Linked DNA regions of Eleftheria terrae. The protein of the gene in region 3 interacts with the protein of the main gene of each other region in a pairwise test. Links are inferred from orthologs where the notes say so. Each region holds a gene or a part of one and is shown on either strand. Other genes may lie near its edges. The genes, in order: ybgC, secB and secA.

The links.
Region 1: the proteins of secA (region 3) and ybgC interact in binary tests that used the Escherichia coli proteins (3 or more experiments, as listed by UniProt). The link is inferred for Eleftheria terrae from one-to-one orthologs.
Region 2: the proteins of secA (region 3) and secB interact in binary tests that used the Escherichia coli proteins (3 or more experiments, as listed by UniProt). The link is inferred for Eleftheria terrae from one-to-one orthologs.

What each region holds. Positions count from the first base shown.
Region 1 is NZ_CP106951.1:4,873,262-4,882,208, reverse strand. The notes cover bases 1,902-4,704. They hold ybgC (tol-pal system-associated acyl-CoA thioesterase), read left to right. Parts: upstream 1,902-2,993; coding sequence 2,994-3,416; downstream 3,417-4,704. Other genes in these bases: tolA (cell envelope integrity protein TolA), read left to right, coding at 4,559-4,704; N7L95_RS21795 (biopolymer transporter ExbD), read left to right, coding at 4,127-4,552; tolQ (protein TolQ), read left to right, coding at 3,413-4,117; N7L95_RS21810 (TssQ family T6SS-associated lipoprotein), read left to right, coding at 2,390-2,842; N7L95_RS21815 (serine/threonine-protein kinase), read left to right, coding at 1,902-2,393. In the rest of the region: N7L95_RS21820 (pyridoxal phosphate-dependent aminotransferase), read left to right, coding at 1-657; more of N7L95_RS21815, read left to right, coding at 771-1,901; more of tolA, read left to right, coding at 4,705-5,470; N7L95_RS21785 (DinB family protein), read right to left, coding at 5,549-6,097; N7L95_RS21780 (hypothetical protein), read left to right, coding at 6,416-7,126; N7L95_RS21775 (pectin acetylesterase-family hydrolase), read left to right, coding at 7,189-8,469; N7L95_RS21770 (GGDEF domain-containing protein), read right to left, coding at 8,520-8,947.
Region 2 is NZ_CP106951.1:4,458,055-4,467,040, reverse strand. What follows is about bases 3,207-6,048. They hold secB (protein-export chaperone SecB), read right to left. Parts: upstream 4,951-6,048; coding sequence 4,462-4,950; downstream 3,207-4,461. Other genes in these bases: gpmA (2,3-diphosphoglycerate-dependent phosphoglycerate mutase), read left to right, coding at 5,939-6,048; N7L95_RS19950 (rhodanese-like domain-containing protein), read right to left, coding at 5,397-5,813; grxC (glutaredoxin 3), read right to left, coding at 5,087-5,353; N7L95_RS19965 (NAD(P)H-dependent glycerol-3-phosphate dehydrogenase), read right to left, coding at 3,465-4,445; N7L95_RS19970 (Bug family tripartite tricarboxylate transporter substrate binding protein), read right to left, coding at 3,207-3,377. Also shown: N7L95_RS19985 (methyltransferase domain-containing protein), read right to left, coding at 236-1,150; N7L95_RS19980 (ComF family protein), read left to right, coding at 1,227-1,877; tRNA (uridine(34)/cytosine(34)/5-carboxymethylaminomethyluridine(34)-2'-O)-methyltransferase TrmL, read left to right, coding at 1,920-2,390; more of N7L95_RS19970, read right to left, coding at 2,451-3,206; more of gpmA, read left to right, coding at 6,049-6,682; N7L95_RS19940 (lysophospholipid acyltransferase family protein), read right to left, coding at 6,740-7,486; N7L95_RS19935 (dihydroorotase), read right to left, coding at 7,501-8,808; N7L95_RS19930 (aspartate carbamoyltransferase catalytic subunit), read right to left, coding at 8,817-8,986. UniProt on the Escherichia coli protein: One of the proteins required for the normal export of some preproteins out of the cell cytoplasm. It is a molecular chaperone that binds to a subset of precursor proteins, maintaining them in a translocation-competent state.
Region 3 is NZ_CP106951.1:2,366,810-2,376,245, forward strand. The notes cover bases 4,318-7,609. They hold secA (preprotein translocase subunit SecA), read right to left. Parts: upstream 7,263-7,609; coding sequence 4,518-7,262; downstream 4,318-4,517. Other genes in these bases: argJ (bifunctional glutamate N-acetyltransferase/amino-acid acetyltransferase ArgJ), read right to left, coding at 4,318-4,408. Also shown: bioF (8-amino-7-oxononanoate synthase), read right to left, coding at 1-834; bioA (adenosylmethionine--8-amino-7-oxononanoate transaminase), read right to left, coding at 824-2,221; N7L95_RS10380 (phasin family protein), read left to right, coding at 2,540-3,103; more of argJ, read right to left, coding at 3,179-4,317; N7L95_RS10395 (M23 family metallopeptidase), read right to left, coding at 7,646-8,869; N7L95_RS10405 (ClpXP protease specificity-enhancing factor), read right to left, coding at 9,189-9,436. UniProt on the Escherichia coli protein: Required for protein export, interacts with the SecYEG preprotein conducting channel.

The DNA.
Region 1 (8,947 bases), 2.5 Mb from region 3 along the record:
GTGCTGCTGGCCTCCCCCTCCAACCCCACCGGCACCTCCATCCATCCGAGCGAGATGCGGGCGATCGCCGAGCTGGTGCGCCGGCAGCAGGGCGTGACGGTGGTCGACGAGATCTACCTGGGCCTGAGCTTCGACGATACCTATGGCCACAGCGCGCTGGCGCTGGGCGACGACATCGTCACGATCAACAGCTTCTCGAAGTACTTCAGCATGACCGGCTGGCGGCTCGGCTGGATGGTGGTGCCTGAGGCCATGGTGCCGGTGGTGGAGAAGCTGGCGCAGAACCTCTACATCTGCCCCTCCACCGTGGCGCAGCATGCGGCGCTGGCCTGCTTCGAGGCGGAGAGCCTGGCCGAATACGAGCGGCGCCGTGCCGAATTCCGCCGCCGCCGCGATTTCCTGGTGCCGGCGCTGAACCGGCTGGGCCTCACCGTGCCGGTGCTGCCCGACGGCGCCTTCTACGCCTGGGCCGACTGCTCCGCCCACCATGCCAGCAGCTGGGACTTCGTGTTCGAGCTGATGCAGCGCGCCCAGCTTGCACTGACGCCGGGGCGTGACTTCGGCAGCGCCGCTGCGGAGCGCTATATCCGCCTGTCTTATGCCAGCCGGATGGACCTGCTGGAAGAAGCGGTGGCGCGGTTGCAAGCCGCACTTTGATGCAAGCGTCTTGCGCACTGCGTCACGGCGGGTTACTGGAGCCCCCTGTTTCCGGGACATTTGTCACGGTTATGGTTGTTGAGCACGTCTATTGCTTCGTCTAAGCTGGCGTCGTGGAATTCCAGAAGACCGTCATTGCCCTCACGCCTGAACAGGCGCTGGAGGCCGAGCGTGCCGCCCGCGGGGCCGGGCAGGACGAATCCAGCGTGACGGCACCCACGCCGCTGAACCCGGACGGCAGCGACGCCTCGGTCTTCGGCCCCGACGCCGAGGACCTGCTGGGCACCGCCGCCGCGGCCCGCGCCAACGGCCGCCCACCGGTCTATGACGACCTGCCGACCATCGGCTACATCGGCCGCTATGCGCTCAAGTACCGGCTCGGCGAGGGCGGGCTGGGCACGGTCTATGCCGCGCACGACCCGCTGCTGACGCGCCTGGTCGCCATCAAGACGCTGAGCCTGGAGCTCTCGCCCGAAGCGCGCGAGCAGTTCAACGCCATGTTCCTGAACGAGGCGCGGGCGGCCGGCGGCCTCAATCATCCGCACATCGTCACGGTCTTCGATGCCGGCACCAGTCCGCAGGGCGCCTACATCGCGATGGAGCTGCTGAAGGGCAAGGACCTGCGGCAGCTGCTGAAGGAAGGCTGGCGTCCGACCCCGGTGGAGGCGGCGCTGATCATCCGGCGTGCGGCGGACGCGCTGTCCTATGCGCACTCTCGTGGCGTGGTGCACCGCGACGTCAAGCCGGCCAACATCTTCATGGTGGGGCGCACCCAGCCCAAGGTGCTGGACTTCGGCATTGCCCGCGTCGCCAGCCAGCAGGAGGGCGGCACCTCCGGCGGCGACGACTACGTGGCCGGCTCGCCCTACTACATGGCCCCCGAGCAGGTGCGGCATGCCCCGGTGGACCGACGCTGCGACGTCTTCTCGCTGGGGGTGGTGCTGTACGAGCTGCTCACCGGCACCAAGCCCTTCCAGGGCGCGACGCTCACCGAGATCGCCACCGCGGTGGCCACCCGCACGCCGCCACCGGCGGACGAGGTGAACCGCCAGGTGCCGGCGGCGCTGTCTGCCATCGCGGCCCGGGCGATGGAAAAGGACCCGGAAGACCGGTTCCGCTCCGCCCGGGTGCTTTCGCGCGAGTTGCGCCATTGGCTGCAGGAACAGAGCGAGGCGGCCCAGCAGGACGAGTTCGACACCAGCCAGCGCCGCAAGCTGCGCCGGCGCTGGGCGCTGGGCGGGCTGGCCACCGGCGCGGTGGTGGCGGCAGTGGCCATCAACCTCACTGATTTCCTGTCGCCCGCCAGCGGGCCGCTGCCGTCGGCAGCACCGGCGGCATCACAGGTGCTGGCCGCTGCACCGTCGGCGCCGGCGCCCGTGCCAGCTCCGGCACCGGCCCAGGTGCCGGCGGCTGCCACACTCGACCCGTTCGAAACCTTGCTCGGCCCGGCGCCGGCCACCACGGCGGCGGCCGCCGCATCCGCGGCCGCCTCGGTACCGGCGGAGACGCGCCGCAACCCGGCCCAGAGCGGCCAGGTCAACCTGGCGGTCAGCCCCTGGGGGCATGTGGAGGTCGACGGCGTGGCTACCGGCACGGTACCGCCGCTGAACCGGCTGGTGCTGGCCGAAGGCCGCCACACGATCACGATCCGCAACGACGAGTTCCCGCCCTTCACCACCACCGTGACGGTCACTGCTGGCCAGCCGCTGACCATCCGGCACAAGTTTGGATCATGAGACGAACGCTGTACGTCCTCGGCGCCCTCTGCGCCTTGCTCGCCGGCTGCGCAGAACTGATGCCGGCCCCTGCGTCACGCGCCCCGGCGCCCGCCACCCCCGCACCGGCCAGCCCGCCGCCGGCACATGCACCGGCGCCCAGCGTGAGCGAGCTGATGGAGCGACCGGCCGAGCGCGCGCTGCTGAGCGGCATGCGGGCCTATGACGACGCCCAGTACGGCGACGCCGAGCGCCAGCTCAACCGTGCCCTGCAAGCCGGCCTGGCCTCGTCGCGCGACCGCGCCACGGCCTACAAGTACCTGGCCTTCATCTACTGCACCAGCCAGCGCACCGCGCAGTGCGAAAGCGCCTTCCGCTCGGCGCGGCGGGCCGACCCGGGCTTCACGCTCAGCAAGTCGGAAGCCGGACACCCGCTGTGGGGGCCGGTGTTCGTGCGCAGCCAGCGCTGAGGCGGCGCTGCCGGCCGGACCAGAGGGCTGGCCGGCAGCCTGGGCGCGCTGCCCCGGGTGGAGCGGCTGCGGCGATAATCGCGGCTTTCCGATTGCCACGCGAACCGCGCCTGCGGCGCCGCCAGCCGGCGCCGCGGCGACGCCCTGATGCATGCCTGATGCCACCCCTGCGGCGCCCGCGCCCTTCTCTTTCCCGGTGCGGGTGTACTGGGAAGACACTGACGCCGGTGGCGTGGTGTTCTACGCCAACTACCTGAAGTTCTTCGAGCGAGCACGCACCGAGTGGCTGCGCGCACGGGGCTTCGAGCAACAGCGGCTGCGCCAGGAGGCGGGGCTGATGTTCGTCGTCGTGCAGACGGCGGTGCGCTACCTGCAGCCGGCCCGGCTCGACGACCGGCTCGACATCTCGGTGGAAGTGCGCCACGCGGCCCAGGCCTCGCTGCAGTTCGTGCAGCGCGCGCTGCGCCAGGGAACCATCGTGGCCGAGGGCGATATCAAAATCGGCTGCGTCGATGCGCACAGCTTCAGGCCGCGACGCATTCCAGCAGAACTACTCCAGGAAACAACTACATGAACCAGGACCTGTCCATCTTCCAACTGATCCTGCACGCCAGCCTGGTGGTGCAGATCGTGATGGCCTTGCTGATGCTGATGTCGCTCGCCAGCTGGACGGTGATCTTCGGCAAGTACTTCGGCCTGGGCCGCGTGCGCGGGCTCAATGACGACTTCGAGCGCGAGTTCTGGTCGGGCCGCAACCTCAACGACCTCTACACGCTGGCCTCCGACAGCCCGGTCAAGGGCGGCCCGATGGAGCGCATCTTCGCCTCGGGCATGCGCGAGTTCCTGAAGCTGCGCGACCGCCGGGTCAGCGATGCCGGCGCCCTGCTCGACGGCGCACGACGCGCCATGCGGGCCAGCTTCCAGCGCGAGATGGACGCGGTGGAATCGCACCTGTCCTTCCTCGCCACCGTCGGCTCGGTCGCGCCCTACGTCGGCCTGTTCGGCACCGTCTGGGGGATCATGCACGCCTTCACCGGGCTGGCGAACATGCAGCAGGTCACGCTCGCCACCGTCGCCCCCGGCATCGCAGAAGCGCTGGTGGCCACGGCCATCGGCCTGTTCGCCGCCATCCCGGCGGTGGTGGCCTACAACCGCTACGCCCGCGACATCGACCGCGTCGCGATCAAGCTGGAGACCTTCATCGAGGAGTTCTCCAACATCCTGCACCGCAACATCGGCCACACCCCGGGCGTTGCCGGGCCGGCCGGCCACTGAGGACCGCCGATGCCAGCCGTCAGCCCCCGCGGCGGATCGCGCCGCCGCACCATCAGCGAAATCAACATGGTGCCCTTCATCGACGTGATGCTGGTGCTGCTGATCATCTTCATGGTCAGCGCCCCGATGATGACCACCGGCATGATCGACGTGCCCTCGGTGGGCAAGGCTGCCAACACACCCGAGCGGGTGGTGGAAGTGGTCGTGCGTGCCGACGAGACGCTCAAGCTCAGAGTCAACGGCAAGGACAGCGGTGACACCACGCTCAATGCGGTGGCCGATGAAGTCAAGGACGCGCTGCAGGGTGTGGAAGGCGCGCCGGTGGTGATCTCGGCCGACAAGGCCGTCAAGTACGAGGCCGTCGTCAAGGTCATGGACAAGCTGCGCCGGGCCGGCGTGCAGCGGGTCGGCCTGTCGGTCAAGACCACGGGCTGAGGCGCGATGAACCAGGTCACCGCCGAACGCGACGATTTGCTGCCCCGCCCGCCCGACCGGCGCGGCTCGGGCCTGCTGCTGGCCCTGGTGATGCACGGCCTGCTGATCGGCGGGCTGGCGCTGGGCCTGAACTGGCGCTCCAGCGAGCCAGCGGCGGTAGAAGCCGAACTGTGGGCCGCCGTGCCCCAGGCCGCCGCGCCAGCCCCCGAACCCCCGCCTCCGCCGCCCGACACCCGCCCGGAGCCCACACCGCAGCCGCAACCCGAGCCCAAGCCGGAGCCCAAGGTGGAACCCGACCGGCAGGCCGAGATCGCGCTGGAGAAGGAGCGCGAGAAGAAGCGCCGCGAAGAGGCCCGCGAGCGCGAGCAGGAGGAGGAGCGGGAACGCAAGCAGCGCGAGCAGGAACGCCGGGAGAAGGCCGAGCAGGAGCGCAAGGACGCCGAGCGCAAGCGCGAACTGGCCGAGGCCGAACGCAAGAAGCGCGAGGAGGCCGACCGCAAGACCCAGGAAGCGAAGCAGCGCCGCGAAGAGCAGGACAAGCGCCTGCAGGCGCAGCGCAGCGAACGGCTGAAACGCCTGCAGGCGGAGGCCGGTACCGGCAGCGCCGAGCAGGGAGCCGCGAACGGAGGCCTGAGCGCGGGCGGGCCGTCGGCCGGCTATGCCGGCAAGCTCAAGGCCCGCATCCTGCCCAACATCGTCTACGCCGACACCACCGTGGGCAATCCCGCCGCCGAGGTGGAGGTGAAGGCCGCGCCCAACGGCACCATCCTCGGCTCGCGGCTGGTGAAGTCCAGCGGCAACCCCGAGTGGGACCAGGCGGTGCTGCGCGCCATTGACAAGACGCAGACGCTGCCGCGTGACGAAAACGGGCGGGTGCCTTCGCCGCTGCTGCTGACCTTCAGGCCGCGCGACATGTGAGCCCGGCGCCGCCGGCCAGGCGGCGACGCGGGCGGCTGCCGGGCCGCCTGCCGCACCCGCCGGCCGCCCTCTTGCCGCTCAGGGGTTGAGCAAGGCCAGCAGGTCGGTCGTGCCGGGGTCCACCCCCGCCTGCATCAGCAGGGTCGTCACCTGGCCTCGGTGGTGCGTCTGGTGATTGAAGAAATGACTCAGTGCCTCCCAGGCCGGATGGCTGCGAGCCAGGCCGGTACTGGTGGTGTAGGTCAGGGTCTGCGACACGCGCTGCGGCGTCAGCCAGAGGCTGAAGGCCTCGATGGCAGCATCCACACGCACCCGGTGCCCCTGCATCGCCGCGAAATCGTCATACAGCTGCATGTTGAGCCCGGTGAAGGGCGGCAGCGAAAGGACGGTGTCGTCCAGCATCGTCAGGTCGGTGCCGAGCTTGGCGAAACGCCCGAGCCAGAGCTTGTCGCCCAGCAGCAGGTGGTTGAGGGTGCCGTGGATGGAGCCGAAGAAGGCACCGCGGTCACGCTTGCGCTCATCGTCGGACAGGCCGGCGGCGGCCTCGTAGAGCCGGGCGTTGAACCAGGCGTTGTAGCGGGCCATCCACACATAGTGGGCTGTCAGCGGAACCGGTGCATCGGACATCAAGCATTCCATCGGCGAACAGGCAGGGCCCGCAGTCTAGCGCGCCGCCGCCCCCCTTGCGGCACGCCTGGTGATCGCACTGCCCGCATGATCTTGCGGTACCGCCGCGCAGGTCATGTACGGCCGCACCCGCCTGGCGCATCCTTGCCCTGCTTCATGGCCTGAATGGGAGCCCTGCGTGCAGTACCCGCTCGACCTTCGCCTCCCCCCGACCGGCCACCGGCCGCTTTCGGTCCGAGCCCTTCGCCAGGGCCCCGCCCTCGCCGATGCAGGGCAGCGAGCCCTCGCCGGCCGACCTGGCATCGAGGAGGCCGCGCCATGAACCGCATCGTGGCCTTTGTCTTCGTCGCCATCCTGGCGGCATTGGCGTCTTTCCTGCTGTACGCACCGGACGAACGCCCGCCAGCCGCCACCCCCGACACCGCTGCGCCGCGTGCAGCCGCCGATCCCGGCCGGGGTCGCAGTGCGACCGCCGCCGCCACGCCTGCATCCACCGAGGTCGCGGCCGGGCCCGCCACGGCGGCCTCCCCGGCCTGGGCCAGCGGCCTCACCGCCCAACAACGCCAGCAGTTGCAGGATGCCCTGCGCGACCACCCCGACCGTGAGGCCGAGTTGCAACGGGTCTCGCACTACATGGCCTACATGCAGACGATGGAGCAGTTCCGGCAGCGCCAGGCGCAGGGCGCGCCGAAGGCCGAGTTGCAGGCCTTGGCCCGCCAGCTGGATGCCGGGCTGGAGCAGCGCCTGCAGCAACGTGAGATGTCGGCCGCCGAAGCGCATCTGCTCAAGGCCCGGCTGCTCGACACCCTGCTCCCGGATGACACCCAGCGCGCCGCCGCCCTCGCCCAGTGGCGCGAGCAACATGCACCGCGCCCGGCGCCGCCCGATGCCCGGGAAGCCCGCTACCGCGCCCAGGAAAGCGCCCTGGTGGCCGCCTGGCAAGCACAGCCGCCCGCCCAGCGGGACCTGAAGCAACTGCAGGCGCAGCTCGAGACGCTGCGGCAGTCGGTGTTCGGCAACGGCCGCTAGACGCCTCCCCATGCGAGGCGCCTGGCTTGCCGGGCACTGCCACTTTCACTCGGGAAATTGCGATGAAGATGTCTTTCGGGTTTCTCCCGGCGCGGGCACTTGCGCGCTGGTTCTGCGGCGCGCTGCTGGCCTTGCTGCCGGCCTGGGCCAGCGCGGGCTACTTCCAATGGGACGTCGTGGAGCTGCCGGCGTCCTCCGGCGCGTCCTGCGGCAATGGCACGCCCTACCGCTTTTTCGTCAACCGCACCCCCTTCAGCGAGAGCACCGTGGTGGTCCTGGAAGGCGGCGGCGCCTGCTGGGACCAGGCCTCCTGCCTCGGCCAGTCGAAGCTGGGCGCCACCAACCCGGACGGGGTGGGTGCGGACTACATGAGCTCCATCAACCTGGCGGCCTTCGGCTTGGTGACGCCCTTCACGGCGCGGCTGCATCCCTTCGACCGCATCCGCACGCAGGGCTGGAACATCGTCTACCTGCCTTACTGCACGGGCGACGTGCACACCGGCAGCGCCGTGCAGGTCTATGCCGACAGCCAGCCGGCCCAGCCGCGGGTGCAATACCACCGCGGCCAGGCCAATGTGGCGGGCGCGGCGCGCTGGCTGCGCGAGCACCTGGGTCGCCCCGACGAGTTGCTGGTGACCGGCTTCTCGGCCGGTGGGGCCGGCGCCACCGGTGGCTATCCGCTGCTGCGCGATACCCTGCAGCCCGGCCGCTCGTCGATGCTGGCCGACTCCGGGCCGCTGTTCCCCGCCGCCCGCGGCACCACGCCGGCACAGGCACCATCGCTGCCGCTGCACAACCGCATCCGCGAAGCCTGGGGGCTGGACGCGCCGGGCGGCATGATCGACGTCTATGCCGGCCGTCCCGGGCTGGACGTCAACGACCTGGGCAGCGTCAGCACGGCGCTGGCGCTGAGCTATCCGCAGGACCGCTTCTCCTACGTGGCCTTCCAGACGGACGGCATTTACTCGGCCTTCAGCTATGAGAAGTTCTATCCCGAGATCATCAACGCGCCGGATGACGCCACCCGCCGCGCGCTGATCCAGCAGCGCTGGCGCCAGGACCTGATGCGCTGGGTGCCCTCGTTGCAGCGCCATGCCAACGTGGGCTGGCACCTGCCCCACTGGCGTGAGCTGAACGATGCGCATTGCCTGACCATCATCGACTTCTCGGGCACCGGCATCGAGGAAAGCGGCGTCGAGTCGCTGCTGCCGGTGGTCGAGAACACGCTGGAGCGCGACGCGCCGCCGCTGCGCCATGTCGAGACCGACCAGGTGTCGGACTACTCGCGCGCGGTGAACCCGATCCAGGCGCTGATCTCGTTCTTCATGAAGCTGTTCGGCTGACCAGAGGCGCGCGGGCGCCTGCCTCGCCGGCCACCCGGCGGCGAGGCGGATCAGCTGGTGGTGGAGGCGAACAGGCGCGAGTCGATGCGGCTGGACACCACTTCCTCCGAGGCATAGAAGCGCACCCGGTTGCGGCCAGCCCGCTTGGCCTCGTAGAGGGCTTCGTCCGCCTGGCGCAGCAGGTCCACCACGTCCACCCGGCTGCTGTAGAGCGCCTGGGCCGACGCATACGCCACGCCGACACTCATGGTGCAGCTCAGGAAGCTGCGGCCGGTGTCGATTTCGAGCGTCTCGAAGCTGCGCCGCAGGCGGTCGGCGAACACACGGGCGCCGGGCACGTCGGTGCCCGGCAGCACCAGGCAGAACTCCTCGCCACCCAGCCGGGCGAAGACATCGGTCTCGCGCTTGGCCCGGTGCACCAGCTGGGCCAGCGCCTTCAGCACCAGGTCGCCGACATGGTGGCCATGGCTGTCGTTGA
Region 2 (8,986 bases), 2.1 Mb from region 3 along the record:
GAAGGCGGCCGTGCACGACGGCTGCAGAACCTGCCCAACCAAACCGCTGGATTTTAGCTCAGCGCAAAGAACGGTCACAACCTGCTTGACCCAGATCAGGACGCTGCGTGTGCAGTTCGGCTGCACTGAACACCGCCGCCGGCCAAGTGCCACAAGGCGTGGCGGGCCCGTCCGGGTGCCGGCGACGGCGTCGCGGCCGGGCCACGCCGGGGTGGCGCGCCGTCCTGGCACAGCCTCAGCGCGATGACTTCGGCGTGCGGACCATGGAGCGCATGTCGGCCAGCGACACGCGGGTCTCCTCGCTCACCGGGGCTCGCGGAGCCGCCTTGAAGGCATGGCCGTAGACGATCTCGAAACTCATCGAAATCCTGCCTCCTCCTTGCGCCAGTTCCTGTGTCAGCCGCTGCTTCCAGCGCGGCGTGCGCAGCCCTGCGAAGCGCTGCGGATGCGCATTGCACCCCAGGCTGCGCAGCTCGGCCAGCAGGGCCTCGGGCGTGTCCCAGGTGAGTGTCAGCCGCTCCATGTCCATCACCGGGTCGGCAAAACCGGCGTGCACCATCATGTCGCCGATGTCGTGCATGTCGACGAAGGGGATGGTGGCCGGGCCCCAGCCCTGGCGAGCGTAGAGCGCAGTCAACTCGCGCAGCGTGTCGGGACCCAGGCAGGAGAACATCACGAAACCGTCCACCGCGAGCGCACGCTGCCAGCGCGCCAGCAAGGCCGGTGGATCGGGCGCCCAGTGCAGCGCCATGTTGGCCCATAGCAGCTCGGTCACCTGTTCGCCCACCTCGGCCTCGCTCAAGCCGCCCGGGGCGGCCGCCCAGCGCGCTGGCGACCACCATGGGCGGCGAGCCACACGTGCCGCCTCGGCCGCGGCCTGCTCGGCAGGCTCCACCGCCTGCACCCGGGCACCGGGATACTGCTCGCGCAGCAGCGCCTGGCCACCGCCGGCGGTGCTCCACCAGTCCAGCACCTGGCGAGGCTGGCGCTTCACGATCTCGAGCCGGGCCGCCATGCGGCGGGCCACCTCGGTGTGCAGCCAGGGAGCGGTGGTGGCGGCACGGCGGCGCCAGGCCTGCAGTGCCGCGGCATCGAGAAGCAAGGGAGCGGACGGCGTGGCGGGCATGGGGCGCAGTATATTGAGCCCCATGCTTTCGCGCCTGTTGCGCCCCGCCCGCCTGCTCGCCGGCCTGCCCAGCCTGTGCGCGGTCTGCCATGCTTGGCAGATGCAAAGGGTCTGCCGCGACTGCCTGCTGCAGCATGCAACGCGACGGCCCCGGTGCAAGCGCTGCGCACTGGCCTTGCCGGCCGGCGCCACGACCGGCATCTGCGGCACTTGCCTGCAGCGGCCACCGGCCTTCGACCATGCGGTGGCGGCGCTCGATCATGCCTATCCATGGCACCGCCTGGTGGCGCGCCTGAAGTTCGAATCCGCACTCGACCTGGTTGCGCCGCTGGGCGCCTGCTTGCTCGATGCGCTGGCCGCAGGCGCCGACCACGCGCGGCCGACGCCGCAGCTGCTGTTGCCAGTGCCCTTGTCCCGCCGGCGGCTGGCAGAGCGTGGCTACAACCAGGCCTGGGAGCTGGCACGCTGGCTGTCACCCCGGCTTGGCGTGCGTGCCTGCGCCACCCTGTTGCAGCGCCAGCATGACACGCTGCCCCAGCTCGGCTTGCCGCCGGCGCGCCGTGCGGCGAACGTGCGTGGTGCCTTTCGGGTGGCCAGCCATGAAGCTGCCCTGCTTGCCGGCCGCCATGTCGCCGTGGTGGACGACGTGATGACCACCGGGGCCACCGGCGCCGAGCTGGCACGCGCGCTGAAGGCCGCCGGCGCCGCCAGCGTGCAGCTGTGGGTGCTGACACGCACGCCGGTGCACTGAGCGGCGGCGGCCGCACGGCGCACATCGCCAATAATGGCGCCGATGTTTCGCATCGTCCTTGTCGAACCCGAAATCCCGCCCAACACCGGCAACGTGATCCGGCTCGCCGCCAACACCGGCTGCGAGCTGCATTTGGTCGAGCCGCTCGGCTTCTCGATGGAAGACCGCCTGATGCGCCGCGCCGGCCTCGATTACCACGAATATGCCGACGTGAAGCGTCATGCCGACTGGGCCGCCTTCCTGCAGGCCGAGGCGCCCGACCCGCAGCGCTGCTTCGCCTTCACCACCCGCGGCAGCCGGCCCTTCGCGGAGGTGCGCTGGCAGCCGGGCGACTGGCTGGTCTTCGGTGCCGAAACGCGCGGCCTGGCACCGGCCCTGCGCGACAGCTTTCCCGAGGCGCAGCGCGTGCGGCTGCCGATGCGGCCGGGGCAGCGCAGCCTGAACCTGTCGAACACGGTGGCGGTGGCGGTCTTCGAGGCGTGGCGACAGAACGGCTACCTCGGGGGTGCGTGAAGCGCACGACGGGGCGGCCTGCAGGCGCCCCGGCGACGCCGGGACCGCCCGCGAAGGCGCTCACTCCGGCTTGACGCCGGCCGCCTGGATCACCCGCGCCCAACGCTCCCGCTCGGTTTTCATCAACTGGGCCAGTGCCTCGGGCGCGGTGCCAGCGGCGCTGAAGTACTGCGCCAGCATCCTGCTGCGCACCTCGGGGCTCTTGATGATGCGCACCAGCTCGGCGCTCAGCCGCTGGACGATGGGCCCCGGCGTGCCGGCCGGCGCCAGCACGGCCTGCCAGGACACTGCCTCGAAGCCGGGATAGCCCAGCTCGACGAAGGTGGGCAGCTCCGGCAGCGCGCTGCTGCGGCCGAGCGTCGTCACGCCCAATGCGGTGAGCTTGCCGGCACGCACCTGCCCCATCGCGATGCCGGGCACCATGAAGGCGGCCTGCACCTCCCCGGCCAGCATCGCGTTGACGATCTGCGGAAAGCCCTGGAACGGCACATGCGCGAGCGCCAGCCCGGCACGCGCCTTGAACGACTCCATCGCCAGGTGCGACGCGCTGCCGTTGCCCACCGAACCGTAGTTGAGCGCACCGCGCCGGGCACGGGCAATGCGCACGAAATCAGCCAGGCTCGCCGCACCCAGCTGGGGCGAGACCACCAGCACATTGGGGCTGGTGGCCACCAGGCTCACCGGCGCCAGCTCGCGCACCGGGTCGTAGGGCAGCTGGCGGTTCAGCAGCGGGGCCGTGACGAGCGGGCCCTGGATCGTGAAGAGCAGCGTGTGACCGTCCGGCGCCGCCTTGGCCACCAGGCCGGTACCGATGTTGCCGCCGGCACCGGCGCGGTTCTCCACCACCACCGGCTGGCCAAGCGCTGCGGCCAGCGGCTCGGCGATGACGCGGGCGACGAGGTCGGGCGAACTGCCGGCCGGGAACGGCACCACCAGGCGCAATGCCCGGGCCGGCCAGGCAGGCTCGGCCTGCGCCGGCAGGGTCATGGCCGCGGACCCGGCGGCAAGGGCGTGAAGGATCTGGCGACGTTGCATGGCAGGAGGAGGTGAAGACCGGGCCGACCGCTGCAGGGCTCACCACTCCGGGCGTGCGCCCCGGCCCATGAGTTGTTCGAGGGCCTGCGGCGGTGTCAGGCTGCCGTCGATCACCTGCACCACCGCCTCGGTGATGGGCATCTCGACACCACAGGCCCGGGCCCGCCGCAGCACGGTCGAGGCGCTGTAGACGCCCTCGGCCACATGCCCCAGCTCCTGCAGGATCTGCGGCAGCGCCTGGCCGCGGGCCAGCCGCAGCCCCACCTGCCGGTTGCGCGAGAGCTCGCCGGTGGCGGTCAACACCAGGTCGCCCAGGCCGCTCAGGCCCATGAAGGTCTCGGCACGCGCGTCCAGCGCCAGCCCCAGCCGGGTGATCTCGGCCAGCCCGCGGGTGATCAGCGCGGCGCGGGCGTTGAGCCCGGCGTTCATGCCGTCGGCAATGCCAGTGGCGATCGCGAGCACGTTCTTCACCGCGCCCCCCACCTCCACGCCGACCGGGTCGGCACTGGTGTAGATGCGCAGCGCGTCGCTGTGGAAGACCTCCACCGCGCGCTCGCGCAGGCCTTCGTCGGCGCTGGCGGCCACCAGCGCGGTCGGCTGCCCGCGTGCCACTTCCAGCGCGAAGCTGGGGCCCGACAGCACACCGGCGTGGGCCCGCGGCCGCACCTCCCGGGCCACTTCATGGCCGAGCTGGCCGGTGCCAGCCTCGAAGCCCTTGCACAGCCACCACACATGCGCCTCGGCTGGCAGCACCGCCAGCGTGCTGCGCAAGGCGGCCATCGGCGTGGCGACCACCAGCAGGCCCCCTTCGGCATGGCGAAGCGCGGCCTGCAGGTCGGCTTCGACCTGCAGTGCCTCGGGCAACTCAACTTCAGGGAGGTAGCGGCTGTTGCGGCGCTCGGCCTGCATCTGCCACGCCTGGGCCGCATCGCGGGCCCACAGCAGGGTCGGGTGGCGGGGCGCCGCGCTGATGGCCAGCGCCGTGCCCCAGGCACCGGCCCCCAGAACAGTGAGGTTCATCGGGGGCGTCGGGCGATCAGGCCTTGGCGATGGTGGGCGCGCCGCCACCGTTGGCTGCGGCCGCCTGGGCTTGCGCCTGTTGCTGCTGCTGGGCCTCGAACATGGCCTGGAAGTTCACTTCGGCCAGGTGCACCGGCGGGAAGCCGGCACGGCTGATCAGGTCGGCCACCACGGCGCGCAGGTAGGGGTAGACGATCTGCGGGCAGGCGATGCCGATGATCGGGCTCAGCTGTTCTTCGGGGATGTGGCGGATCTCGAAGATGCCGGCCTGCTTGGCCTCGACCAGGAACAGCGTCTTGTCCTTCAGCTTCGTGTGCACGGTGGCCACCACCGCGACTTCATAGATGCCGTCGGCCACCGGCTGGGCTTCCAGGCCCAGGTTGATGTCGACCTGCGGCTGCTCCTGCTCCAGCAGGATCTGCGGCGAGTTCGGCTGCTCGAGCGACAGGTCCTTGGTGTAGATGCGCTGGATCTGGAACACGGGGTTGGATTCTTGATCGGCCATGATGTGGTGTCGTCCTCAAACGAAAAGCCCGCAACCGAAAGTGGTGCGGGCTGCGTCGCGCATTATGGCCGAGCCCCACCGGGCCGGGCTGCAAGGTGTATCAAGCGCCGCGCGAGCCGCGGCCGGCCGCCGGCCCTCAGGCCGGGTCGCCGTTGAGCAGCGGCATCAGCCCGCCGCGCTGGTCCAGCGCGATCAGGTCGTCGCAGCCGCCGACATGGGTGTCGCCGATGAAGATCTGCGGCACGGTGCGGCGGCCGGTGAGCTGGATCATGTGGTCGCGCTCGCCCGGGTTGAGGTCGACGCGCACTTCCTCGATGTCGCCGACGCCGCGCTGCTTCAACAGCATCTTGGCGCGCTGGCAATACGGGCACACCAGGGTGGTGTACATCTTCACTGCTTGCATGCGGAGTCCTTCGGTGTTTGGCTCGCCGACAAGGCCGGCCGGCTCAGGCCGCCGACTTCTCGATCGGCAGGTTCGCTTCCCGCCAGGCTGCCAAGCCGCCGCCGAGCGGCTGCACGTTCTGGTAGCCCAGCTTCTTCAGGGTAGCGACGGCGCGCGAAGCGCGTGCACCGGTGGCGCAAACCAGGATGAGCGGCAGGGCCTTGTTGGACGGCAGCTCCTTGCCGGCTGATTCGAGGTTGGCCAGCGGCACGTTGCGCGAGCCGGCGACGTGGCCGGCGGCATATTCCCTGGGCTCGCTGACGTCCACCACCACCGCCTTCTCGCGGTTGATCATCATCACCGCCTGGGCGGGGGTGACGCCGCCGGCACGCGAGCCACGGGTCAGCGCAGGCCACACCAGCAGCCCCCCGGACACGAAGGCGGCAAGGACGAGGTACCAGTTGTCGATCAGGAATTTCACGTGAGGGCCCGGACGTAGTGGAAGGTGGCTTGAGGGCGTGGATTATAGAATTTCGGGCTTTGCCGCGACGGCACCCCCGGCGGCAAGGCGCCGACGAGATCCTTCATCCTGCCTGGAGACCCTGCATGTACAAGCTCGTACTCATCCGCCACGGTGAGTCCACCTGGAACCTGGAAAACCGCTTCACCGGCTGGACCGACGTGGAGCTCACCCCGACCGGCGTCGAGCAGGCCAAGGAAGCGGGCCGGCTGCTGAAGGCCGAAGGCTACGAGTTCGACCTGGCCTACACCTCGGTGCTCAAGCGCGCGGTGTGGACCCTGTGGCATGCGCTGGACCAGATGGACCGCACCTGGCTGCCGGTGGTGCATTCCTGGCGCCTCAACGAGCGCCACTACGGCGCCCTGCAGGGCCTGAACAAGGCCGAGACCGCCAAGCAGTACGGCGACGAGCAGGTGCTGGTCTGGCGCCGCAGCTACGACACGCCGCCGCCCGCCCTGGACGCCAAGGACCCGCGCAGCGAGCGCAGCGACATCCGCTACGCCCGCCTGAAGCCCGAGGACATCCCGCTGACCGAGTGCCTGAAGGACACGGTGGCCCGCGTGCTGCCGTTCTGGAACGAATCGATGGCGCCCGCCATCAAGGCCGGCAAGCGCGTGCTGGTGGCGGCGCACGGCAACAGCATCCGCGCGCTGGTGAAGTACCTGGACAACATCTCGGACGACGAGATCGTCGGCCTCAACATCCCCAACGGCATCCCGCTGGTCTACGAGCTGGACGCCGACCTCAAGCCCATCAAGCACTACTACCTGGGCGACGCCGAGGCCGCTGCCCGCGCCGCAGCCGCGGTGGCCAAGCAGGGCAAGGCCTGAGTCGCCGACCGCTGTGGAAGCAAGAAGGGGCCCGACGGGCCCCTTTCTTTTGGCGCGTCACGCGCCGTCGCCGGCCTCCAGCCGTTCGCGGATCTGCTCGCGCACCCGATCGGAGAGTGCGCGGCGGTCCAGGTGGCGGCTGCCTTCGGCCGTCAGCAGGCTCACCCGCACCTGCAGGTCGTCGGCGGTGAGCACCCGCCACAACGAGCTGACCAGGTTGATCTGCCCGATGTAGGCGGCGGCCGGGCTGACAGCGTGCCGCGCGTCGCTGTAGCGCAGCGCGATCGGCTGCACCGGCGTCTCGCTGGCGATGGCCGCCTGCAGCAGGTTGGCATGGAAAGGCAACAGGCCGTGGCCGTCGGAGGTGGTGCCTTCGGGGAAGACCGCCACCGTCTGGCCGGCCTGCAGCGCTTCGGCCACCTGGTGCACCACACGCAGCGCATCGCGCCGGCGTTCGCGCTCGATGTAGAGGGTGCCGCCGGCATCGACCAGCCGGTTCAGCAGCGGCCAGCGCCGCACCTCGGCCTTCGAGACGAACCGCGCCGGCGCCACCGCATTGATGGCCACGATGTCGAGCCAGGACACATGGTTGGCCACGAACAGCTTGGCGCCGGGGCGTGCCTGGCCGTCCACCACCAGCCGCACGCCGGCGGCCGCCAGCAGCTGCTGCGACCAGCGCAGGACCTGCTCGCGGCGCTGATGGGCATCGAGGCGCTCGAAGCGCAGCAGCACGAGGGCCAGGCCGCGCAGCACCTGCAGCAGCACCCGGGCGAAGCGCCAGGCCCCGCGAACGAAACGCGACATGGAGGCGGCTGCCTTCAGGCAGCGCGGTCGCGCGCTTCGAAGGCGACCTGGCCAGCCACCACCGTCCAGCGCACCCGGCCGGGCAACTCGTAGCCGGTGAAGGGCGTGTGGCGGCCCTGGCTCTGCAGCATGGCAGGCGTCACCTGCCAGCGAGCCTCGGCGTCGAACAGGCAGAGGTCGGCCAGGCCGCCCTCCACCAGGCGCCCGGTGCTGGAGGCGAGCGAGCCGAGCGCCTCGCCGATCACGCGCACCGGCTCGCAGGTGAGCACGGCCAGCGTGCGGCGCAGGTCGACCTGCGACTCCTGGCCCCACTTGAGCGCGAGGCTCAGCAGCAGTTCCAGCCCGGTGGCGCCCGGCTCGGCTTCGCCGAAGGGCAGGGTCTTTGCATCGTCATCGACCGGGGTGTGGTCGCTGACCAGCGCGTCGATGGTGCCGTCGGCCAGTCCGGCGCGGATGGCGTCCCGGTCGCGCTGCTGGCGCAGCGGCGGCGTGAGGCGCATGTCGGCGTTGAAGTAGCCGATGTCCAGGTCGGTCAGGTGCAGGTGGTTGATGCTGACGTCGCAGGTCACGGGCAGTCCCTCGGCCTTCGCCGAGCGCACCAGTTCGACCCCGGCGGCACTGCTCAGGCGGCACAGGTGCACGCGGGCACCGGTGACGCGCACCAGCTCGAAGAGGGTGTGCAGTGCGATGGTCTCGGCCGTCACCGGCACGCCGGACAGGCCCAGCCGGGTCGCCACGGCGCCACTGGCGGCGACACCCTTGCCCAGGTGCGGGTCCTGCGGGCGCAGCCACACCGTGTAGCCGAAGGTGGCCGCGTACTGCAGTGCACGCAGCAGCACCTGGGTGTTCTCCAGCGCCACCTCGGCCTGCGAGAAGCCGACGCAGCCGGCCTCGGTCAGCTCGGCCATCTCGGTCAGCACCTCGCCCTGCAGGCCGCGCGTCAACGCCCCCAGCGGGTAGAGGCGCGCCTGGTTAAGGTTGCGGGCGCGGAACTTCAGCATCTCGACCAGTCCGGGCTCGTCCAGCGCCGGATCGGTGTCGGGTGGGCAGACGAGGCTGGTGACACCACCGGCGACGGCGGCGGCCATCTCGCTCTCGAGCATGCCTTCATGCTCGTAGCCCGGCTCGCGCAGCCGTGCGGCCAGGTCCACCAGGCCAGGCGCCACCACCAGCCCGGAGGCGTCGATCTGGCGGTCGGCCTGGAAGTCGGGGCTCACCGAGCCGATGGCGACGATGCGGCCGCCGGCGATGGCGATGTCGCCGGGGGCGTCGCGGCCGCTGGCGGGGTCGATGAGGCGGCCGTTCTTGATCAGGAGTTTCATAGGGGTTCTCACGCCTCGTTGCCCGCGATGATGGACATCACCGCCATGCGCACCGCGATGCCGAAGGTCACCTGCGGCAGGATCACGCTCTGCTTGCCATCGGCCACCGCCGAGTCGATCTCGACGCCGCGGTTGATCGGGCCCGGGTGCATCACGATGGCATCGGGCTTGGCGAGCG
Region 3 (9,436 bases):
CGCAGCGGTGGTGTAGATGTAGGTGCGGGCGCTCTGCACCAGCCAGTCGATCACGGTGGCATGCGCGGCGACAAAGGCACCTGCAATGCCGGCGGCCTTGCCCAACGTCCCGATGTAGATGAGGCGCTCGCTGCGCAAGCCGAAATGCGACAGGCTGCCCGCCCCCCGCTCGCCCAGCACGCCGAAGCCGTGTGCATCGTCCACCACCAGCCACGCATCGTGCCGATCCGCCAGCGCCAGCAGCCCGGGCAGCGGCGCAATGTCGCCGTCCATGCTGAACACCGCGTCGGTGGCGATGAGCTTGATGGGGCTGTCGCAGCCGGCCAGCAGCGCGTCCAGCGCCTGCAGGTCGCCATGCGGGTACTTGAGGACCTGCGCCCGTGCCAGCCGGGCGCCGTCGATCAGCGAGGCATGGTTCAGCGCTTCCGAGAAGATGGTGGCCTGCGCGTCGCCCAGGGCGGTGAGCACCGCCAGGTTGGCCATGTAGCCCGAGCAGAAGAACAGCGCCTGCGCTTCGGGCACCTGCGGCGCCAGCGCTGCGGCCAGCGCGTCCTCGAGCGCTGCATGGGCCGCGCCATGGCCACTGACCAGGTGCGACGCGCCGCTGCCCGCGCCGTGGCGGGCAGCACCTTCGGCAAGCGCGGACGCCAGCGCCGGATGGCCGGCCAGGCCGAGGTAGTCATTGCTGCAGAAGGCCAGCAGCGGGCGCACCTGGCCGTCGATCCCGCGGACCTGCTGGTGTGGCCCGCAGGGCGACTCGGCCGTGCGACGGCGGCGCCGCAGCGCCAGGGCCTGCCGCTCGTCCAGCTGGCGCCTGAGGTGGTCAAGCAGCATGGCGGCCATCCTTTCGCGGCAGCACCGCCTCGAGCGTGGCCAGCGTGCGCTCCGCCAGCCAGCCGGCCTGCACCTCATCGAGCACGTAGGGCGGCATGAGGTAGACGGTGTGGCCAATCGGCCGCACCAGCAGTTCATGCTCACGGCCGGCCAGGTGAAAGCGCTCGGCAAAGCGCGGCCCTGCCAGCGACTCCCGGACGTCGAAGGCCCAGATCATGCCGAGCTGGCGCTGCGCCTGCACCCGCGGGTCGTCATCCAGGGGTCTCAGTGCCTCGCTCAACGCAGCCGCGGCGGCCCGGTTGCGCTCGAACACCGGCTCCTCGTCGAAGCGGTCCAGCACCGCCAGTGCCGCACGGCAGGCCAGCGGGTTGCCGGTGTAGGAGTGGGAGTGAAGGAAGGCGCGAGCCGTCTGGTCGTCCAGGAAGCTGCGGTAGATCTCGTCGCGCACGAGCACCAGCGACAGGGGCAGGTAGCCGCCGGTGATGCCCTTGGACAGGCACAACAGGTCGGGCCAGGGGGGCTGCACCTCACCAGGCAGGGCGGCCTGCTCGAAGGCGAAGAAGCTGCCCGTGCGGCCGCAGCCCACCGCGATCTCGTCGGCGATCAGATGCACCTGGTAGCGGTCGCACAGTGCGCGCGCCTCGCGCAGGTAGAGCGGGTCGTAGGTCAGCATGCCGGCCGCGCATTGCACCAGCGGCTCCAGAATCAGGGCAGCGATGTGCTCGTGGCGTGCCTCCAGCAGCGCGGCCAGTTCCGCCGCCGCGCGGCGTGCCACATCGGCGCCCGTCTCGCCCGGCGCCGCCTGCCGTGCATCGGGCGACATGACGAGGTGGGCCCGCATCAACAAGGGATCGTAGGCGTCCCGGAACAGCTGCACATCGGTCACCGCGAGCGCGCCGATGGTCTCGCCGTGGTAGCCGCCGCGCAGGCAGACGAACTCCTGCTTGGCCCCGCGGCCCTGGTTGCGCCAGCTGTGAAAGCTCATCTTGAGCGCGATCTCGACGGCCGACGCACCATCGCTTGCAAAGAAGGCATGGTCCAGCACCCCGCCGGTGCGCCCGGCGAGCCGCTCTGCCAGCTGCACAGCCGGCATGTGGGTGCAACCGGCGAGCATCACATGCTCGAGCTCATCGAGCTGGGCCTTCAGGGCTGCATTGATGCGGGCATCGGCATGGCCGAAAAGATTGACCCACCAGGAGCTGATCGCATCGAAGTAGCGCCGTCCCGCATGGTCTTCGAGCCAGGGCCCGCGGCCCCGGGCGATGGCCAGCGGCGGCACCTCGCGCAGCCGCTGCATCTGCGTGCAGGGATGCCAGACGTGGGCGATGCTGCGCTGCTGCCACTGCACGTTGCGTGTGTCCGCCTCTGCCGGAGCATGTGCTGTCATCGGACCCTCCTGTGCCGAGCCCGGGGGGCCCGCAAAAAGCGTGCATCTTAGGAAGCGCCGCGAGCTGAGGCAAGACAAGCCACACGGCGAAGTTGCCACCCTTTTGGCGCACGTTCGCGACAAGATGCGGGCTGCGTCGGGCAAGCGACCGCCTTCTGCCTGCATCGGTGCAGCGCCCGTGCAGCGCGGTCGTTGTTTCCTCGCGAAAACAGCGGGCTGCGTGCAGGGGGAACACCCGGCTGGCGCTTTAGGCTGCCCCGCCTAGGCGGCCCTCCTATAGTGCCGGCATCGCCGGATGCATCGAAGTGAGGAGTACCGATGAGCAAGAAAGCGCGCAAGGCCGCAGGCAAGTCCACGCTCGCGGACCCCGCCACGGCCGATGCCTCGCTGGCCGTCACGGTGCGCGACTCCGCCCAGCAGATCTGGCTTGCGGGCCTGGGCGCCTTCGCCAAGGCACAGGCGGAGGGCAGCCAGGCCTTCGACGCGCTGGTGAAGGAAGGCGCCTCGCTGCAACGCAGGAACCAGGCCCTGGTAGCCGAGCAACTGGGCGAGATGGCGCAGCGCTTCAGCAGCGTCGCTGGTGAATTGACGCGCCAGGCAGCCCCTGCGTGGGAGCGGCTCGAGTCGATCTTCGAGACCCGCGTGGCCAAGGCCCTGACCCGGCTCGCCACTCCCAGCCGTCAGGAACTCGAGACGCTGCTCGCGCATGTCGAGCGGCTGGACCGCACGGTGGCCTCCCTGGTCGCCGCGAGCACGCCGGCCAAGACGATGGCGAAGGCCAGCCGTCAGCGGCGTGATGCCCGGCAAGCTGGCGAGGACGCCGCAGCCCCGGCAGCGCCGGCGGCACGCCGTGCCGCGGCACGCAAGCCGGTGGCCGGCTGACCGCCTTCGAAGCGCCGGTGGCCACCGGTATCACCGGCATGGTGGCGCCTTCGCGCCCAGCGATGCAGCCGCCGCTCAGCTGCGGTAGTCGGCGTTGATGCTCACGTAGTCGTGCGAGAGATCGCAAGTCCAGACGGTCGCGCTGGCGGTGCCTCGGCCCAGGCCGACCCGCACCGTGATCTCGCTTTGCTTCATCACCCGCTGGCCGTCGGCCTCCTGGTAGTCGGGATGGCGGCCACCCTGGCGGGCAACGTGAACATCGTCCAGGTACAGGTCGATGCCCGCCTGGTCGAGGTCGGCGATGCCGGCATAGCCGACCGCGGCCAGGATCCGGCCCAGGTTGGGGTCGCTCGCGAAAAAGGCCGTCTTCACCAGCGGCGAGTGGGCGATGGCGTAGGCCACCTGCCGGCACTCGTCCTCGTTGCGCCCGCCCTCCACCTGCACGGTGATGAACTTGGTGGCGCCTTCACCGTCGCGCACGATGGCCTGCGCCAGCTGAAGCGCCACCGCGGTGACCGCCTCGCGCAGCGCCTGGCCGTCGGCCGAGCCGAGGTCGGCGATTCGCGCATGGGCCGCCTTGCCGCTGGCCACCAGCACGAGTGAATCGTTGGTGGAGGTATCGCCGTCGATGGTGATGCGGTTGAAGGAAGCATCGGCCGCCTCGCGCACCAGTTGCTGCAGCGCCGCCGCGTCGATGTTGGCATCGGTGGCGATGAAGCCGAGCATCGTGGCCATGTTCGGGCGGATCATGCCGGCACCTTTGCTGATGCCGGTGACGGTGACTTCCTGGCCGCCGATACGCACCCGCCGGGAAGCCGCCTTGGCCACCGTGTCGGTGGTCATGATGGCTTCGGCGGCCTGGTGCCAGTTGTCTTCCCGCAGGTCGGCCAGCGCGCCGGGCAGGCCGGCCGCAATGCGGTCGTGCGGCAGCGGCTCCATGATCACGCCGGTCGAGAACGGCAGCACCTGCTCCGGCGCGAGTTCCAGGTGACGAGCCAGCGCGACGCAGGTCGAGAAGGCCCGCACCAGGCCATCTTCCCCGGTGCCGGCGTTGGCGTTGCCGGTGTTGATGACCATCGCCCGCGTGCCGACGCCCAGCGAGAGGTGCTTGCGCGCCAGCTGGACCGGGGCCGCACAGAAGCGGTTCTGCGTGAAGACGGCGGCGACCTCGCTGCCCTCGTCGAGCACGATCACCGTCAGGTCCTTGCGATTGGCCTTGCGCACGCCGGCCATCGTGATGCCCAGCCGGACACCGGCGACGGGGTGGAGTTGCTGCGGATCGGGAGCGGACAGGTTGACGGGCATGGACAGGCTCGGCTTCAAAAAGGACAACAGCGCATTGTAGGAGTCGTGCGCGACCGATCATGACAAAGGGCTCCCGAAGGAGCCCTTGCACAGCAGGCGACGGCGACGATCAGGACAGCCGGCCGTGGCACTGCTTGAATTTCTTGCCGCTGCCGCAGGGGCAGGGATCGTTGCGGCCAACCCGCTGCATGCCGGTGGCGGCCGTGGCGGGATCGGTCTCGCTCGCGACACTGCCGTCATCGTTCGGATGCGTGTAGGTCACGTTGGAGATGCTCTCGGCACGGTCCTCGATGGCTTCGGCGGCCTGCGCGATCTGCTGCTCGGACTGGATGCGCACCGTCAACAGCACCCGGGTGACTTCCATCTTCACCACGTCCAGCAACTGGGCGAACAGCTCGAAAGCCTCGCGCTTGTATTCCTGTTTCGGGTTCTTCTGCGCGTAGCCGCGCAGGTGGATGCCCTGGCGCAGGTAGTCCAGCGCGGCCAGGTGCTCGCGCCAGTGGGAGTCGATGGACTGCAGCAGCACCATGCGCTCGAACTGGGTGAACTGCTCCTTGCCCACCAAGCCCACCTTGCGCTCGTACAGCTCGTGGCCAGCCTTCACCACCCGCTCGACAATCTCCTCGTCGGTGATGGCCGAGCTCTTCTCGACGTCGGCCTTCAGCGGCAGCTCGATCTGCCACTCCTCGCGCAGCGTCTTCTCCAGCCCCGCCAGGTCCCATTGCTCCTCGACGCTTTCGGCCGGCACATAGGTGCGCACCACGTCGGTCAGCGCGCCCTCGCGCAGGCTGGCGATCTGGGCATTGAGGTCCTGCGCATCGAGGATGTCGTTGCGCTGCTGGTAGATGACCTTGCGCTGGTCGTTGGAGACGTCGTCGTACTCCAGCAGCTGCTTGCGCACATCGAAGTTGCGCGCCTCCACCTTGCGCTGCGCGCTTTCGATGGACCGGGTGACGATGCCGGCCTCGATGGCCTCGCCATCGGGCATCTTCAGGCGTTCCATGATGGCGCGCACCCGGTCGCCGGCGAAGATGCGCATCAGCGGATCTTCGAGCGACAGGTAGAAGCGCGAGGAACCCGGATCGCCCTGGCGGCCGGAGCGGCCCCGCAGCTGGTTGTCGATGCGGCGCGACTCATGGCGCTCGGTGGCGATGATGCGCAGGCCACCAAGGGCCTTCACCTGCTCGTGCAGGCCCTTCCACTCGTCCTTCAACTGGGCCGCGCGGGCCTGCTTCTCGGCCTCGCTCAAGGCCGGGTCGGCCTCGATGAGCTGGATCTGCTTCTCGACATTGCCGCCCAGCACGATGTCGGTGCCCCGGCCCGCCATGTTGGTGGCGATGGTGATCATCTTCGGCCGGCCGGCCTGGGCGACGATCTCCGCTTCGCGGGCGTGCTGCTTGGCGTTGAGCACCTGGTGCGGCAGCTGGGCCTTCTCCAGCAGGCCGGAGATCAGCTCGGAGTTCTCGATCGAGGTGGTGCCCACCAGCACCGGCTGGCCGCGCTCATAGCAGTCGCGGATGTCGGCGATGACCGCGTCGTACTTCTCGCGGCTGGTCTTGTAGACCAGGTCCAGCTGGTCCTTGCGCTGCATCGGCCGGTTCGGCGGGATCACGACCGTCTCCAGGCCGTAGATCTCCTGGAACTCGTAGGCCTCGGTGTCGGCCGTGCCCGTCATGCCGCCCAGCTTGGCGTACATGCGGAAGTAGTTCTGGAAGGTGATGGAGGCGAGCGTCTGGTTCTCGGCCTGGATCTTCACGCCTTCCTTGGCCTCCACCGCCTGGTGCAGGCCGTCCGACCAGCGTCGGCCGGACATCAGGCGGCCGGTGAACTCGTCGACGATGATCACCTCGCCGTTCTGCACCACGTAGTTCTGGTCGCGGTGGTAGAGGTGGTTGGCCCGCAGCGCTGCATACAGGTGGTGCATCAGCGTGATGTTGGCCGGGTCGTAAAGGCTCGCGCCTTCGGCCAGCAGGCCGGCCTGGGCCAGGATGCGCTCGGCATTCTCGTGGCCGGCCTCGGTCAGGAAGACCTGGTGCGTCTTCTCGTCCACGGTGAAGTCGCCGGGCTCGATCACGCCTTCGCCGGTGCGCGGGTCGGCCTCACCGATCTGCTTCTTCAGCAGCGGCACGATCTTGTTGATCTCGAGGTACAGCGCTGTCTGGTCGTCCGCCTGGCCGCTGATGATCAGCGGCGTGCGGGCCTCGTCGATCAGGATGGAGTCCACCTCGTCGACGATGGCGTAGTTGAGGCCCCGCTGCACGCGATCGGCGGTCTCGTAGACCATGTTGTCGCGCAGGTAATCGAAGCCGAACTCGTTGTTGGTGCCGTAGGTCACGTCGGCCGCGTAGGCGGCCTGCTTGTCCTCGCGCGGCATCTGCGGCAGGTTGACGCCGACGCTCAGACCGAGGAAGTTGTAGAGCCGCCCCATCCACTCGGCGTCACGACGGGCCAGGTAGTCGTTCACCGTCACCACGTGCACACCGCGGCGGCTCAGCGCGTTGAGGTAGACCGGCAACGTCGCCATCAGCGTCTTGCCTTCGCCGGTGCGCATTTCGGCGATCTTGCCGTTGTGCAGCGCCATGCCGCCGATCAGCTGCACGTCGAAGTGGCGCATCTTGAGCACCCGCTTGCCGCCCTCGCGGACCACGGCGAAGGCTTCCGGCAGCAGGTCGTCCAGCGTCTCGCCCTTGTCGAAGCGGTTGCGGAATTCCTCGGTCTTGCCGCGCAGCTGCTCATCACTCAGCTTCTCGAATTGCGGCTCCAGCGCGTTCACCTTCTCCACCACACGCCGGTATTGCTTGAGGAGTCGATCGTTGCGACTGCCGAAAATCTGGGTGAGAAGCTTGGGCAACATGCGGATAGGTTCTTGGATGAAAAGAGCGGCCCGGGGAGCCGAGGCCGGCGGCGCGCTGGGCGCGCCGTCGCAACCGTGGCATCGCGCAGGGGCCGCCGCCTGTGAGTGTCAGCGCAGGTGAGGCCTGCCGCGTGCTTTGCAAGCCGGCCATGCCAGGCCGGCTGCTGCATGCCGCGGGAGGGACCGCTCCAAAAGCGTTGGAGTTTAGCACCGGGGAACAGGCGCTCAGAGCCGCCCCTCCGGCGCCCGATACCGGCCGGTGGCCGGCCGCAGCGGCCACTCTTGCCGGGCGCCGATCCGGTCGGCGCCAGTGGCTCGCGCGCCCGGACGGTGTCCGGTCCCGTGATCCGCTGCGGTGGTTCTGCTGCGACGCGGCCGGGCTCTCAGTGGGCGGCCGGTGCGTCCTGTGCCGGCGCGGCGGCCGTCACCTCGTCGTGACGATGGGACGGGGGCGCCACCTCGTCGTGACGATGCGACTTGGCCGCCACCTGCTCGCCGGCCTTGGCCCGCGGGCCGCTGGCCAGGAACTTCGCCGGGTCCTGATGCACGCCGTTGAGGATGACCTCGAAGTGCAGGTGGGGCCCGGTCGAACGCCCGGTGGAGCCGAGCTGGGAGATGACCTGCCCGCGCTTGACCAGGTCGCCTTGCTGCACCAGCAGCTTGGACGCATGCGCGTAGCGCGTCACCAGGCCGTTGCCGTGATCCAGGTCGATCATGTTGCCGTACTGCGGGTGCAACTCCGCCCGCACCACCACGCCGCCGGCGGCGGCCTTGATCGGCGAGCCCGTCGCGCCGGGAAAATCGAGGCCGGTGTGCAGCGCCGAACGGCCCGAGAAGGGGTCGGAGCGGAAGCCGAAGCCCGAGCTGGTGGGCCCTTCGACCGGTTTGGAATTGGGCACCATCAGCGATTTCATCTGCTCCTCGAAGAGGCGCGACTCGATCAGCGTGAAGACATCCGCGCGTTGCGCGGAGACGTTGTCAAGCAGGTCGATGGCGCGGTTCAGCTCGGTCAGCGAAGGCTTGTCGCTCGGCACGAACGGGCCGCCCTGCGCGCCGGCCGCCTTGTCGGCCGGCTTCAGCGTGGCGCTGTCCTCAAGCTTCAGGTCTTCGGGCTTCAGCCCGGCCAGGCCGGACACGCGCTCGCCGACCGCCTCGAGATGGATCAGCTTGGCCTGCATTTCGCCGACACGTTGTGCCATCGCGTCGAGGTTCTCGCGCATGAACCGATCGCGCTGGGCGAACTCGTCCTTGACGACCAGCTTCACGAGGGAGCTGACCACCGGCCAGCCGTCGCGGGCGGCCTTCAGGAAAATGAAGTGGTAAACGGCAGCCGAAAAGGTCAACATCAGCGCGGACAAGACGAGCACCAACAAGCCCATCTGCCACGGGCCGACTTGCAAGACGCGGGTCTGTGCCAGTCGTCCATGTGTGATCATGATCTGCATCGATACACTCCTGCCATGACTCAACGCGCCGACCGCACGCTTGCCTTCCATGAGGCCCTCAGCCGCCATGCGGGGCTGAAACGCCTGCAGGAACTGATGCGCGAGTCGAACGAGCGCTTCGCGGTGGTCCGCCCTCTCCTGCCTCCCGCCCTCGCGGCCCATGTCAAACCCGGGCCTGTGGATGAGCAAGGATGGTCCTTGTTGGCCCCCAACGGGGCGGCCGCAGCCAAGCTGCGGCAGTTGCAACCCCGCCTTGAGGAGGCGCTTCGGTTGCGTGGCTGGCAGGTTAGCGCGATCAGGGTCAAGGTTCAATCGGGGTGAGACCCCGAGCCGAAACCGGCCGTAACCCGTGAGTAAGCCTTCACGAAACGCTGGTGCCGGCTATCCGACTCGAACGGATGACCTACCGCTTACAAGGCGGTTGCTCTACCAACTGAGCTAAGCCGGCATGTCGGTGCCTCGCGGCACCGGCAAGGCGATTCTACTTGACCCGTTTCAGCGAAGGCCGGCCGCCGGAGGGCGGCGGCGGCTCGGTCGAGCCGTCTTCACCGGTGGGTGGAGCGGAGCGCTCCTCGGGAACGACAGGCGCCAGCTTCAGGCCGGGCGACGTCTCATGCCGGGGCGGCTGTGGGGCCTCGGCCTCCGAGTCGGCGGCCTCGGCCGGCTCGGCCAGCGAGGCAGCCGCATGCTCGCCGGGCATCGGGAAGGCCATGCCCTGCCCGTTCTCGC